DNA from 4 places in the Aliiglaciecola sp. NS0011-25 genome. Region 4 is predicted to be linked to each of the others. Evidence: predicted binding sites of a transcription regulator. Region 4 holds the regulator's gene; each other region holds the start of a gene.
What was found. Region 4 encodes FliA, which starts transcription of late flagellar genes. Its sites were predicted from a motif close to CTAAAGNTNNNNNNNNNNNNGCCGATA; they were not measured.

Region 1: a site for FliA is predicted at 1,868-1,894, ahead of ABWV72_RS12185 (flagellar protein MotY). Genes of this name have one in related genera too.
Region 2: a site for FliA is predicted at 1,154-1,180, ahead of ABWV72_RS13160 (flagellin N-terminal helical domain-containing protein). Genes of this name have one in related genera too.
Region 3: a site for FliA is predicted at 1,302-1,328, ahead of ABWV72_RS10735 (DUF5610 domain-containing protein). Genes of this name have one in related genera too.

The regions. Positions count from the first base shown of each region.
Region 1 is NZ_BAABWR010000012.1:116,917-120,099, reverse strand. Features, by position in the region: gene purF (amidophosphoribosyltransferase) at 1-964, shown strand, start outside; gene rnt (ribonuclease T) at 1,108-1,731, opposite strand; gene ABWV72_RS12185 (flagellar protein MotY) at 1,936-2,799, shown strand; gene glpQ (glycerophosphodiester phosphodiesterase) at 2,858-3,183, opposite strand, start outside.
Region 2 is NZ_BAABWR010000014.1:18,724-21,906, forward strand. Features, by position in the region: gene flgL (flagellar hook-associated protein FlgL) at 1-114, shown strand, start outside; gene ABWV72_RS13155 (hypothetical protein) at 122-1,051, opposite strand; gene ABWV72_RS13160 (flagellin N-terminal helical domain-containing protein) at 1,310-2,134, shown strand; gene ABWV72_RS13165 (flagellin N-terminal helical domain-containing protein) at 2,499-3,183, shown strand, end outside.
Region 3 is NZ_BAABWR010000010.1:149,085-152,267, reverse strand. Features, by position in the region: gene fabR (HTH-type transcriptional repressor FabR) at 1-35, shown strand, start outside; gene trmA (tRNA (uridine(54)-C5)-methyltransferase TrmA) at 42-1,142, opposite strand; gene ABWV72_RS10735 (DUF5610 domain-containing protein) at 1,359-2,768, shown strand; gene ABWV72_RS10730 (ATPase, T2SS/T4P/T4SS family) at 2,837-3,183, opposite strand, start outside.
Region 4 is NZ_BAABWR010000016.1:51,495-54,677, reverse strand. Features, by position in the region: gene ABWV72_RS14610 (protein phosphatase CheZ) at 1-713, opposite strand, end outside; gene cheY (chemotaxis response regulator CheY) at 748-1,131, opposite strand; gene ABWV72_RS14600 (RNA polymerase sigma factor FliA) at 1,170-1,901, opposite strand; gene ABWV72_RS14595 (MinD/ParA family protein) at 1,898-2,764, opposite strand; gene flhF (flagellar biosynthesis GTPase FlhF) at 2,761-3,183, opposite strand, start outside.

The DNA.
Region 1 (3,183 bases), on a different contig from region 4:
TCCTCTTGCTTTAGGTAAGCGTAAAACTGAGCAGGGTGATGAATATATGGTTGCATCCGAAAGTGTTGCTCTAGATGCCGTAGGTTTTACGTTTATTCGTGATGTCGCACCAGGCGAAGCAATATATGTGACTGAAGAAGGTGAATTATTTACTAAACAGTGCGCGCAAAACCCTAAAAATATTCCCTGTATTTTCGAATTTGTTTACTTCGCAAGACCTGATTCCTTTATCGATGGAATATCAGTATATGCCTCGCGGGTGAATATGGGTAAAAAACTAGGTCAGAAAATAGCCAAAGAATGGGCTGATTTAGATATTGATGTGGTTATTCCTATTCCGGAAACGTCTTCCGATGTAGCGTTGCAAATTGCTATAGAGTTGGACTTACCTTACCGTCAAGGCTACGTAAAGAACCGTTATATCGGTCGTACTTTTATCATGCCAGGTCAAACGCTTAGACGTAAGTCGGTGCGACGTAAACTTAACGCCATTAAATCAGAATTTAAAGACAAAAATGTTCTTCTGGTTGATGATTCAATTGTACGCGGCACTACATCTGAACAGATTATTGAAATGGCCCGTGAATCAGGTGCCAAGAAGGTGTATTTCGCGTCAGCTGCGCCAGAGATTCGTTTTCCAAATGTTTATGGTATTGATATGCCAAGTGCAAATGAATTGATCGCTTACGGCCGCGATATCGACGAAATTAGTGAGTTAATTAAAGCTGATGGGCTGATTTTCCAAGATATTCAAGATCTAGTTGAAGCGGTTAGTGCTGAGAATCCTGCCATTACTCGTTTTGAAACGTCTGTATTTGATGGTGAGTACATAACTGGTGATATTGACCAAGCTTATTTAGAGAGAGTTGATGGGGCCCGTTCTGAAGGGGCTAAAAAATCAATGATACAAACTGAATTAAGTAATTTGGAAATGCACAATATTGATTCGGATAATGACGATTAAGCCTATATTTAATCACTGTGATTAAATTTGCGGTTTATCGTTGATTTACATTAAGTGAGGCTCAGGCCTCACTTTTTATTTCAGCCTTGTAAACCCGTTACTGCTATTTTGAGCACGTTAAAAGCATCCCTTGGAATTGTGAATTATATCGGCCAGCCACCAAGGGCTTTCCATCTATTGACCATAAAACAAAATAACTCGGCGGTTTTCATCGTATCGTAAAGTGCTGAGTGGGCTTCTCTTTGGTCAAATTCGATTTGTGCCGCTTCACAGGCCTTAACCAGCACCGTCTGACCTAAGGTTAAACCGGCTAAACTGGTGGTATCAAATGATACAAAAGGATGGAAAGGAGTGCGTTTAATATTACACCTTTCAATGGCTGCATTCACAAAGCCTTGGTCGAATGATGCATTGTGGGCAACAATCACTGAGCGTTGGCATTCCGCTGCTTTTTGTTCTTTTCGGATCTCTTTGCACAAATTTTTAATTGCTTCAGATTCATCAATCGCGCCTCGTAATGCACAATAAGGATCAATACCGTTAAAGTCCAAAGCGGCTTGTTCGAGGTTTGCGCCCTCGAAAGGGTTAATATGGTAATGGAACGTTTTATCTATCTGAATGTCTCCAGAAGCTGTCATTTTCAATGTCACTGCTGCTAATTCTAATAAAGCATCAGTTTGCGCATTGAATCCAGCTGTTTCAACATCAATGACGACTGGGAAATACCCTCTAAATCGTTGGTTCAACAGGTGAATTGGATCTGACATGATAACCTTATTAATCGACAACATAGCTTGCTATTATGTCAACCTTTAAAGCCTTGTACCAGTTCAGTTGTGAATATGTTTAGGCGCATTTGCATTTGATAGGTCTAGTTGGTTATTATCCGTACACAACGGGTGATTAAACTTTTTGTTTCTAGTGTCGATATCTATAATGGATAAACACTATTTACTGGATTTCTGTCTGATATGAAAAAGTGCGCGATTTTTTTGGGCTTAACCCTCAGCTTTGCTAGCCAAGCTAGCTTGCGTCATTATGCAGCGCCAGTTGAGGATTCTCAGTGGCAAGTCAGTCAAAAAAGTCGCTTGCAATGTACTTTGAGTCACCAACTTCCTGGTTATGGAGAAGCTGCTTTTTACAGCACGGCTTCTAAGCAACTGAATATGGAATTTGAGTTGCAGATGTTAAGGTTACCAAACACCTATTCTGTTGCCTCCGTTTATTCAGTCCCACCCAAATGGATGCCAGGACAAATGCAGCGTGAAATTGCGCAAATGCCAATTCGCAAACAATACAATAGTGATTTACCGCAAAAAGCCGCTTGGACAATGTTAACTGAATTGGAAAAAGGTTTTTGGCCAACACTATATTATCAAGATTGGTATAGTGACTTCGATCGTATCGCTGTGGGTTTAAATGCCAGTAACTTTTCGAAACCCTATGTTGAGTTCGCTGAGTGTGTCGCTAATTTATTACCTTTTGCATTTGAAGATATTGCATACACAGTGCTAAGTTACAACAGCAATAGTACAGACTTAACCAAATACTCTAAAAAACGCCTACAAATGATCGGGGACTATTTAAAAGAAGATACAGATCTTGAGCTGGTTTTGTTAGATGGATACTCAGATAGTTATGGTGGTCGTTGGAACAACGAACAATTATCTATTCGTCGAGCAGAGGAAATTAAGGCGTACTTCACAGAGATGGGTGTTGATCCTGATCGCATAGAGGTCACCGGACACGGCGAACGTCGTCATGCGGCGACCAATACGAATAAGATGTCTCGTGCTAAAAATCGTCGAGTCATCATTCGAATGGCTAAACCCTAAATTCACAAAGCTCGCAATCGCGAGCTTGTTAGTTTTTACTAGTGACTCTAGAGCAATATCATCGCTTTTCTAAGTAATTTTCCAGCACATCGGTAAAGTCGGTAAATAAACCATCTACTTTTAAATCTTCGAATAGGATGTCTAGCACCTGTTGCGAAGAATACTTGGCTGGGAGGTCGTCTTTTCTAAATGTATAAGGATGAATTAGCAGCCCTGCTTGATGGGCATTGGCTAGTAAACTAGTTGGTGTTTTATTCGCAAAATCAAATAGTTGTGGAATCCATGGCCCAATACCTTGGGCTACTTTTGCAATTTCTTTGAGACCTTGTGCGGATTTCAAATATTCATAGTCAGAATTCGACTCTTGCCAACTGTTTTCAGCAA
Region 2 (3,183 bases), on a different contig from region 4:
GATGTGGATTATGCAGAGGCCGTTTCTGAATTGAGTAAACAAGAAACCGCATTGCAAGCAGCTCAAGCAACTTTTTCGCGCGTAACTGGACTAACGTTATTTGACTATATTTAATTTTAGATCAAAGGTTTAGCTGCGCTAAATAGATGTGACTTTGATTGTCGATATGACTTGAATAATAGCTAACGTATATTTTTTCATTATAGCGCACCATGCCCGCATAACTGCAGTCGCCACCTGAGGGTAGAACAACCTTTAGGATCAACTTTTTAGTTTCAATGTTCATTTGCCAAAGCGCAGTTTTAAATTTTCCATTCAACCAAGCCCTACCACAAATCAATATATTTTCCGGACCATGTGAAATGATAACAGGCGCACCAATATATTGTTGCAAATCAAACCACTGCCAACGGTTATAGGGAGGTTTTGAAAAGCCACATTGGGCAGTAAACGAGTCAGCATCTCTGCGAACCACGGCATAAGCATCGCCATTTTGCATAAAACACAAATCACTTTCATTAGGATAACCAAGTCCGTGACTGGCTAGACTAAGCACATTAGGTTTTACACAATCAAAGGTGCGTAATGGATTACCTTTATAAAGGTTCAGTTGTTGTTGAGCACGTTTGTAAGCAAATCCATAGGCTTGTTCTCCTTGCCAGCGTATTCGCCAAACCCACCAATTTTTTTCTGCAAACCAATGTTGACTCGACCAACTTAATCCATCTTGAGAAAACCAACACAACGAACGACTATGCTGCCACTTGCCAGTTTCATCATAACAACGAGCGTAGGCAGTCATCAGTAATTTGCCATCGGGCATGACCGTTAACTTAGGATCTCGCAAATCACAATTTGCCATTTTAAGGGTGGTGCTGTTAATTTTTTTACCAAATAGGTCGCAAGTAACGATGCGTATGTCACCATCTTGGCTCATGTGATCTGACGCTTCTCTAAAACTAACAAATAGTTTGTCAGCAAACTCACAAAGATCGGTAAAAGCGCTGTGTTTAGATGTTTTCCAAATCGAATTAGTCCAATTAATCATCATTTTTAAAATTTATTTTTATCTAAAAAGCTATTGAATCTCAATTAATTACAATTTGCAAAGCGGAAATTTTTTGCCGTTTTTATAAAAAACGGCAAAATTTAGTTAAAGGGATTTTTTAACCCGTCGATACCCTATCTGAGAGAGCCAGTAACACCGATCTAGTTTTGACTAAGATTGATGTTCTTGAATGTGTTTTTTAACCACCGATTTTTATCGGTTGCCAGCGAAACGCTGGACTGAGAGTGTAGGAGATATCCCATGGGATTATACGTTAACACCAACGTTTCGTCTTTGAATGCGCAACGTCAATTATTTGATTCATCTAACCGTTTAGGCACGTCTTTTGAGCGTTTGTCTTCTGGTTTCCGTATAAACCGTGCAGCGGATGATGCTGCTGGTTTGCAAATTACCGACCGTTTAACCACCCAGGTTCAAGGTCTTAACCAAGCTGTAAGAAATGCCAATGATGCGATTTCTTTAGCACAAACTGCTGAGGGCGCGTTAGGAGAAGTTACAAACTCACTTCAACGTATCCGTACTCTTGCAGTCCAATCACAAAATGGTATTAATACCTCCGCTGACCGTTTAGCACTACAAAAAGAAGTTTCAGCACTTAAAACTGAAATTTCACGTATTGCTCAAACTTCACAGTTTGCCGGTGTCGACATCCTTGATGGGGCATTTTCAGCTGCATTCCTAGTGGGTGCAAACGGTGGTCAAACTATTTCTGTTAATTTGTCTAGAACTAGTGGTTTTGGGGCTTCTGGCCTAGGTATCGCTGCTACGTCAGTTGCGAGTATTGAATCTGCATCTGCAGCGTTAACAGAGATTACTGCTGCAATTTCAACTGTAGGAGCTGTACGTGCCGATTTAGGTGCTCTGCAAAACCGTTTCCAATCAACTATCAGAAACTTAAGTAATATATCTGAAAATGTTGCTGGAGCTCGTTCACGTATTCGTGATACAGATTTTGCTACAGAAACTGCTGAATTGACACGTAATCAGATTATCCAACAGGCAAGTTTAACTGTTTTGTCTCAGGCTAATCAGCGTCCACAATCAGCGCTTCAGCTTCTAGGTTAATAGAATACGATTGGGAAATTAAAGCCAGGGGGTAGTGATTCTGCTTTTAATGGCCCATAACGTAGAGAGTGCGCTCTTTCCCTCCTAACGTGAGAGCGCTTCGCCGACTAATTTAGTCGGCTTTTTTCTCAACCTAACTAATTGATATTAATAGGGATAATAATTTAGCTTAAATTTATGCTAAAGGATTTTTCGATCCTGTTCGATAAAGATTCCAAGAGCGATGTACAAAATAAAAAAATAATAAGTACACGCCTAAATAAGTGACGTAATAAAACTAATAATAGCGCACTTAGAATCACCGCAAAAACCACTAATAATAATAATAGGTTTGGCGGATTGCTTAAATCGTTAGGAGAAAAAAATGTCTTTATACGTCAACACAAATGTGTCGTCGTTGAATGCGAGTCGTCAGCTATTCACGTCGAACAATAATTTAAGTACAGCGTTTGAACGCTTATCTTCAGGTTTGCGCATAAACAATGCGAAAGATGATGCCGCCGGACTGCAAATCTCCAATCGACTTACCACGCAAATTCTGGGCCTTAATATGGCTGTAAGAAATGCAAATGATGGTATTTCGCTTGCGCAAACTGCAGAAGGTGCATTGGCCGAAACTACATCTGCATTGCAACGCATACGTGTATTAGCGGTGCAATCTCAAAATGGTATTAATGGATCGGCAGATCGATTAGCACTACAAAAAGAAGTAGATGCTTTAAAACAAGAAATAAGTCGAATTGCCGCAACTTCGCAATTCGGTGGCGTTAATATTCTTGGTGGTGCCTATTCGTCCGCCTTTTTGGTGGGTGCTAATCCAGGTCAAACTATCAGTGTCAATATCTCTAGAGCGGGTGGATACGGGACTTCCGGCCTATTCGGTTCTCAGAGTATCGAAGCAAATTTAATATCTGTTGCTACTGAGGCCGATGCGTCTCGTGCTATGACTGCTGTATTAGGTGCAATTTCTATTATCGATGCTAAACGCGCTGATTTAGGTGCGATTCAAAATAGATTTCAATCAACTATCAGAAACTTAAGCAACATTT
Region 3 (3,183 bases), on a different contig from region 4:
CGTTAGAGTTCGCTAAAAGCAATGAACCTATTTAAATCTTGTTAGTTTTTTCGCACTAAATATACACCGGCTTCAACGTGGTGGGTATAGGGGAACTGGTCAAATAGAGCAAAACGATGGACTTCATGAGTTTTGCTTAATAGGTCCAAATTATTTTGCAAGGTTTCTGGGTTACAAGAAATATACACGATATTGTTATATTTACTGATCATTGAAACTGTTTCATCATCTAAACCTGCTCTTGGCGGATCGACTAACACTGTGCGGCAATCGTATTGGGCTAAATCCACCCCTTCTAGTCGATTGAATTTTCTTATCCCCGCTTGGGCTTGTACAAACTCTTCGCTAGACATACGAAGAATTGTCACATTGTCAGCCTGATTGGCGCTGATATTATATTGTGCTGCAGCAACTGAGGTTTTTGAAATTTCGGTGGCTAAAACCCGTTTGAAGTTTTGCGCCAAGGGAATGCTAAAGTTGCCTAAGCCGCAGTATAATTCGAGTAAATCACCTTCGCTATTTGCGGTAACATCAAGTGCCCATTCAAGCATTTTTTGATTAACCAACGCATTTGGTTGAGTAAAGCTATTTTCAACCTGCTTAAATTCATAGGTTCTTTGTCCTATAGGTAAACGCTCGATGACAAAATCTTTATCCACTATGACTTTTTGTTTACGGGCTCGACCCACTATATCTATTGGATAGTGCTGTCTTAGCTGTTTTAAAATTTTACTTATCTGTGCTTGCCAGCTTTCATCTAATGGCTTGTGGTAAAGCAGGGAAACGACAATTTCACCACTTAAAGTACTTAAATAGTCGATTTGAAATAGTTTGCGTCGCGCTATTTCATTGTCTTTTAATAGCACCACCAAATCGGCCATTACTTGATTGATCAGTTTACTCGCGGGAGGAAATTGATCGACGCGGTATTTCTCTTTGCTTTGTTGGTCGAACATGATGTGAAACAGCTCATCACCTTCATGCCAAACACGAAACTCCGCACGCATTCGGTAATTCAGAGTTTGCGAAGCGAACACTTCTAATTTGGGCATTTTAAATTGGCTAAACTGAGCGCTTAAAGCTGTCACTTTTTCATCGAGTTGAGCTTGGTAAAATTGGGGATCTATTTCTGTTGGACGCATCAAAAACTCGATTAGGTTGGCATTGAAAGAAGATTCGCGAATTTTAAAGATTTCCTGCGCGCTTGCAAATGCAATTTGGTTTTTGTTTTATCGTACATAGGGTAAAGCACTAATTTGACTGATTATTTCCCATATTAGCGGAGTTATTTAATTTAATTTCTCAATAAAGTGAATTTATAGCCGATACTATTACATGAGGATAGTGAGGTATTGCACATGAATTTCGGTGAAATTAAAGCGTTTATGGGAGATAAAACTCAGGTTAATCCCAATGACGCTGTGAAAAATCAATTGCGCGAAGCGGGTTTAAGACAAGCCGAAGCGGGTATAAGTGCGCCTGCAGAATCTACGGTTAGCAAACTCAGCTCGCAAACCACAGTCGGGTTAAGAATTTACAATAACTCGCTCAATCAAACATTACAAATTGATGAGACGCGGGCCAATCTTAAAAACCCAGAAGAAACTAACAAGAGTCTGTTTGACTTCGAGGAAGTGGCCAAGAATGTGCTCCAATTTGTTGGTGGAGTGATATCTGGCGCTGCTCGTAATGGGGCAGATGAAGAAACATTAGTTAGTTTATTCGAACAAGCACGTTCCGGTGTTTCTAAAGGTATTAAGCTGGCTGAAAAAGATTTATCTGGTTTTATGAACGAAGAAATTTCCGACGGAATAGGCCGAAGTGCCGATTTGATTGAACAGGGAATTCAGCGTTTACAAGATAAACTCTTCGGTAGTCAGAGTGATCCAGAAGATAGGGAATTGCAATCAGATACTTCGTTAATAACAGAGAGTCTTTCTGCCTCCAGCCAACAAAATGGCGAATTACAGATCCGCACTCGAGACGGTGATGAAGTGGTTATTCGTTTCGAAGATTTAAAACAATTCGAATTAAATCGACAGGTTTTATTGCAACAAGAAAAACAGATTAAGCAAGAACCAAACATTGAGCACAATGATGTATTGCCACGGGCTGGTATTGACAGTGCTGGAAATGAAACAGTAGAAACTGCCAACAACGAAGCTGAAGAAGTATCAGCTCAATCTAATACTCAATCTGAAACGTCTCAAGCCGCCACTAAACAAACAGAAGTGCAGCAGTCGGTGTTTATTGCACAGAATAATTACAGCTTTTCTGTATCTGGAGAGTTAGACGAAAGTGAGTTGCAGTCCATTGGCCAGTTAGTTTCTGATGCTAATGATTTGGCTACGACGTTTTTTGATGGTGATATCGAACGGGCCTTCGAACAGGCCTTAGAAATTGGTTTTGATGAACAGGAGCTAACCGGCTTCGCTTTGCAGTTAACTCGACAAGAGCAAGTGGAAGTAGTTAAAACTTACGAGTCAGTCTCACACTACAGCGATGAGCAAGGTAGTCAAGAACAGTCATCAAAGCCGGTGGAGAGAGTAAGTGATTACTTACAAAAAATGTTGAATGTGTTTGAGCAATCACAGCAAAAGTTAGCCGATGGTGATCAGTACGAAACTTTGATTAATAGCATTATTAATGAAGTGCAGGATTTGGGTACAAATGATTTGGTGTCGGCAATCAATGATTTTCATGCATTCAATAAACAGTTATTGAATAATTTGCCCACTGCAAATCAATCATCTGAATCTGAACAATAGTTTAGAGACTAGTGCCACAGTTTATTAACAGGCTGTGGCACTAGTGCATAAACTGAAGTGCCTTTGGATTAATCAGCCCCACTGATGATCTGAATTTGCGCGATATCAGTGTCACCCTTTAAGACTTTCAAAATACCGTCTTGGGTAAGAGTACGCATACCGTCTCGCATTGCCTGGGCTTTCATTTCTGTTACCGATGCTTCTTTGTAGACAAGCGAGCGAAGATCTGGAGTCATGGTGAGAAGTTCATGTACACCGGTTCTTCCTTTATAACCAGTGTCACCGCAATCATCACAACCTTTTCCTCGGTGCAACCTCAATGGCTCTTGAAGATCCAGTTCTTGAAGATATTCTTCACCGTATTGACGGCGGATAAATGCCATGTCTGTTTCGGAAGCTTCATATTCTTCTTTGC
Region 4 (3,183 bases):
TCATCGCGTATTTCAGCATCAATGATTGGACCTTCAGCTTTCACTGTATCGGACTCAGCTTTAGATTTATGAGCATTTTCATCTGCTTTTGAAATTAACGAACTTGTTTCAGAAGCACCAAAAACAGTCAACATATGCACTAAACTGTCTTCAACTTCTTTCACCAATTCGATAACTCTGCGAATAACTTGGCCAGTGATATCTTGATACCCCTGTGCCATCAATATATCTGTTAAGAATGCAGTTAATTGTTCGGTGTCTTTAGATGACTGTTCTAATAATCCATCTAAGTCCGAGCAAAGAGATTTAAATTCGCCAAGTTGTAACTGCCTAGTCATCAACTTTTTCCACTCGGGGAGCAAATTATTAATACCTGTATGCAGCTTTTCAGCAATAGGCATACTTGCTTCCACGGCATCCATCGTTGTGTTAGCCGCTTTTTCGGTCGTTTCTATAACATAGTTCAGGCGACTTTGCGCATCAGGTATTTCTTCATTGGCTAAATTCGAAATGCGATCATCAAGTTGAAAACTATTCAGAGAGTCATGGAGCTGGCGGGTTAATTTGCCCACCTCTGCAAATAATTCAACAGAATTGGTTAAAGAGGCTTCTTCGAGCAATTCGCTAGCAACTTGGTTATCTCCGCTTTCCAGCAATTCAACTAATTTTTTAGCGTCATCAAGAGACATTGGAGCTTTATTAGAGCCGGTCATTTAGACACTCCTAATTTTCAACACAGGTTAAATCTTAACCCAGTCTCTCAAAAATCTTGTCTAGCTTCTCTTTAAGCGTAGCCGCCGTAAAAGGCTTAACAACATAACCGTTCACTCCAGCCTGAGCTGCCGCCACAATTTGTTCTTTTTTCGCTTCAGCCGTTACCATTAAAACTGGTAAATGCTTTAAACTATCATCTGCACGAATGGCTCTAAGCAAGTCAATTCCTTGCATGCCTGGCATATTCCAGTCTGTTACTACAAAATCAAAATCACCTTGTTGCAACATAGGTAACGCAGTGCTGCCATCATCGGCTTCTTGAACGCTTGTGTAACCTAAGTCTTTAAGTAAATTTTTGATGATGCGTCTCATCGTTGAAAAGTCATCAACAACGAGGATTTTCATATTTTTATCCAAAACTGCCTCCAATGAGGATTAAATCAAATGGTGTTTTATTATTCTTCGTTAACTCGCCAAGATTGCATTTTGCTTTTCAATTTTAACATTGCTTGGCTGTGAATTTGGCTGACTCTGGACTCGCTAACTTCGAGTACCTCGCCAATTTCTCTGAGATTCAACTCCTCATCATAATACAATGACAGTACGATTGCTTCTCGTTCCGGCAAAGTAGTAATAGCATGTGCTAATGCTTTTTGAAATGAACCTTGTAGTAAATCCTGAAAAGGCGTGTCACTACCTTTATTTTGCTCAGTGGTAATCACATCTTCGGTAATACCTAAATCTTCAATACCGATAATTTTTCCAGCGTTGACTTCATTCAACATCTGATGGTATTCGGGTAGGCTTACTTCTAACTTTTCCGCGATATCTATATCTCTAGCATCTCTGCCCGTTTCACGTTCTACTTGATTAATTGCTTGGGTAATTGCTCTGCCATTTTTATGCACAGATCTGGGTGTCCAGTCGCCTTTGCGAATTTCATCAAGCATGGCTCCGCGGATACGGATACCTGCAAAAGTTTCGAAACTTGCGCCTTTTGAGCCATCGAAGTTTTTTGCGGCCTCGAGCAATCCAATCATTCCAGATTGAATTAGATCATCCACTAATACACTGGCAGGTAATCTGGCTAATAAATGATGGGCAATTCGCTTAACCAAGGAAGCATGTCTTTCTACAAGTTGAGCCAAATCGGCTTGTTGTTGATAAGCTGCTGCCTTTCTAATCACCTTTGTCCACCTACCACTTTTTCGGCGACAAGTTGTTCTAAGAAAAACTCTAAGTGTCCACCAGGTTGGTTGGGAATTGGCCAATGCATTGCTTTTTCTGCAAGGCCTTTAATAGCGATAGAAGCTGGCGATCCTGGAAATGCATCTACAATTGCTTTTTGTTTTCGAACTGACTTACGAATATTCTCATCGTAAGGAACCGTTGCTACTAGCTCTAAAGCAACATCTAAGAAACGGTTAGTCACTTTAGATAACTTTGCAAATAACTCTTGTCCTTCGCGCATGTTACGTACCATGTTGGCAACGATCTTAAAGCGAAACACGCCGTGTTCTCTGTTCAGTAGTTTGATCAACGCGTATGCATCAGTTAAAGAGGTGGGTTCATCACAGACAACCATCATTATATCTTGTGATGCTCTGGAAAAACTGAGCACCATATCTGATATGCCCGCAGCCGTGTCTACAATAAGCACATCTATATTGGTACGCAACTCACTAAACGCGCGAATTAGTCCTGCATGTTCAGTGGGGCTGAGTTCGGTCATTGATTGTGTTCCGGAGGTTGCCGGTGCAATCAATACCCCATGAGGGCCCACAACTAAAACTTCATCCAGCGTACATTCACCAGATAAAACATGGGATAAGTTTTTTTCTACTCGCAAGCCTAACATGACGTCGACGTTTGCCAACCCTAAGTCGGCATCTAACACCATGACGCGCTTGCCCATTTTAGCCATCGAGATAGCCGTGTTTAAGGTAATGTTCGTTTTACCGACCCCACCTTTACCACCGGTTACCGCAATCACTTTGATTAATCGAGATTGATTCATTCGTCTTAAGCTACTCGCTTGGTCGTCAATCATATTGCTAATGCCGATTTGTTTAGTTCTGGCTTAGCAGTATGAATCAAACCATATTTTTTATAAAGCTTAGCCGCTGCAGAGATTAAAAACTTTGCGTCTGCAACTTTAATATCTTCAGGGACTCGTTGTCCATCCGTCAAATAACTAACGGCTAACTTATGTTCAATTGCCACACTTAACGCTTCTCCGAGACTATAACTCTCATCGAGCTTGGTTAAAATACATCCCTGCAAATCAATATTGCTAAATGCACTCAAAGTATGCTGCAGCACTTTGTATTGTGCATTGGCTTGAATCACAACATACTTCTTGATATTAGCACATGAATGCTGATTTAAGGTATCTAACTGCTTGATTAGTCGAGAATCTCTTTGACCAAAACCTGCAGTATCTATTAAAACCAATCGCTTGTTACGCAG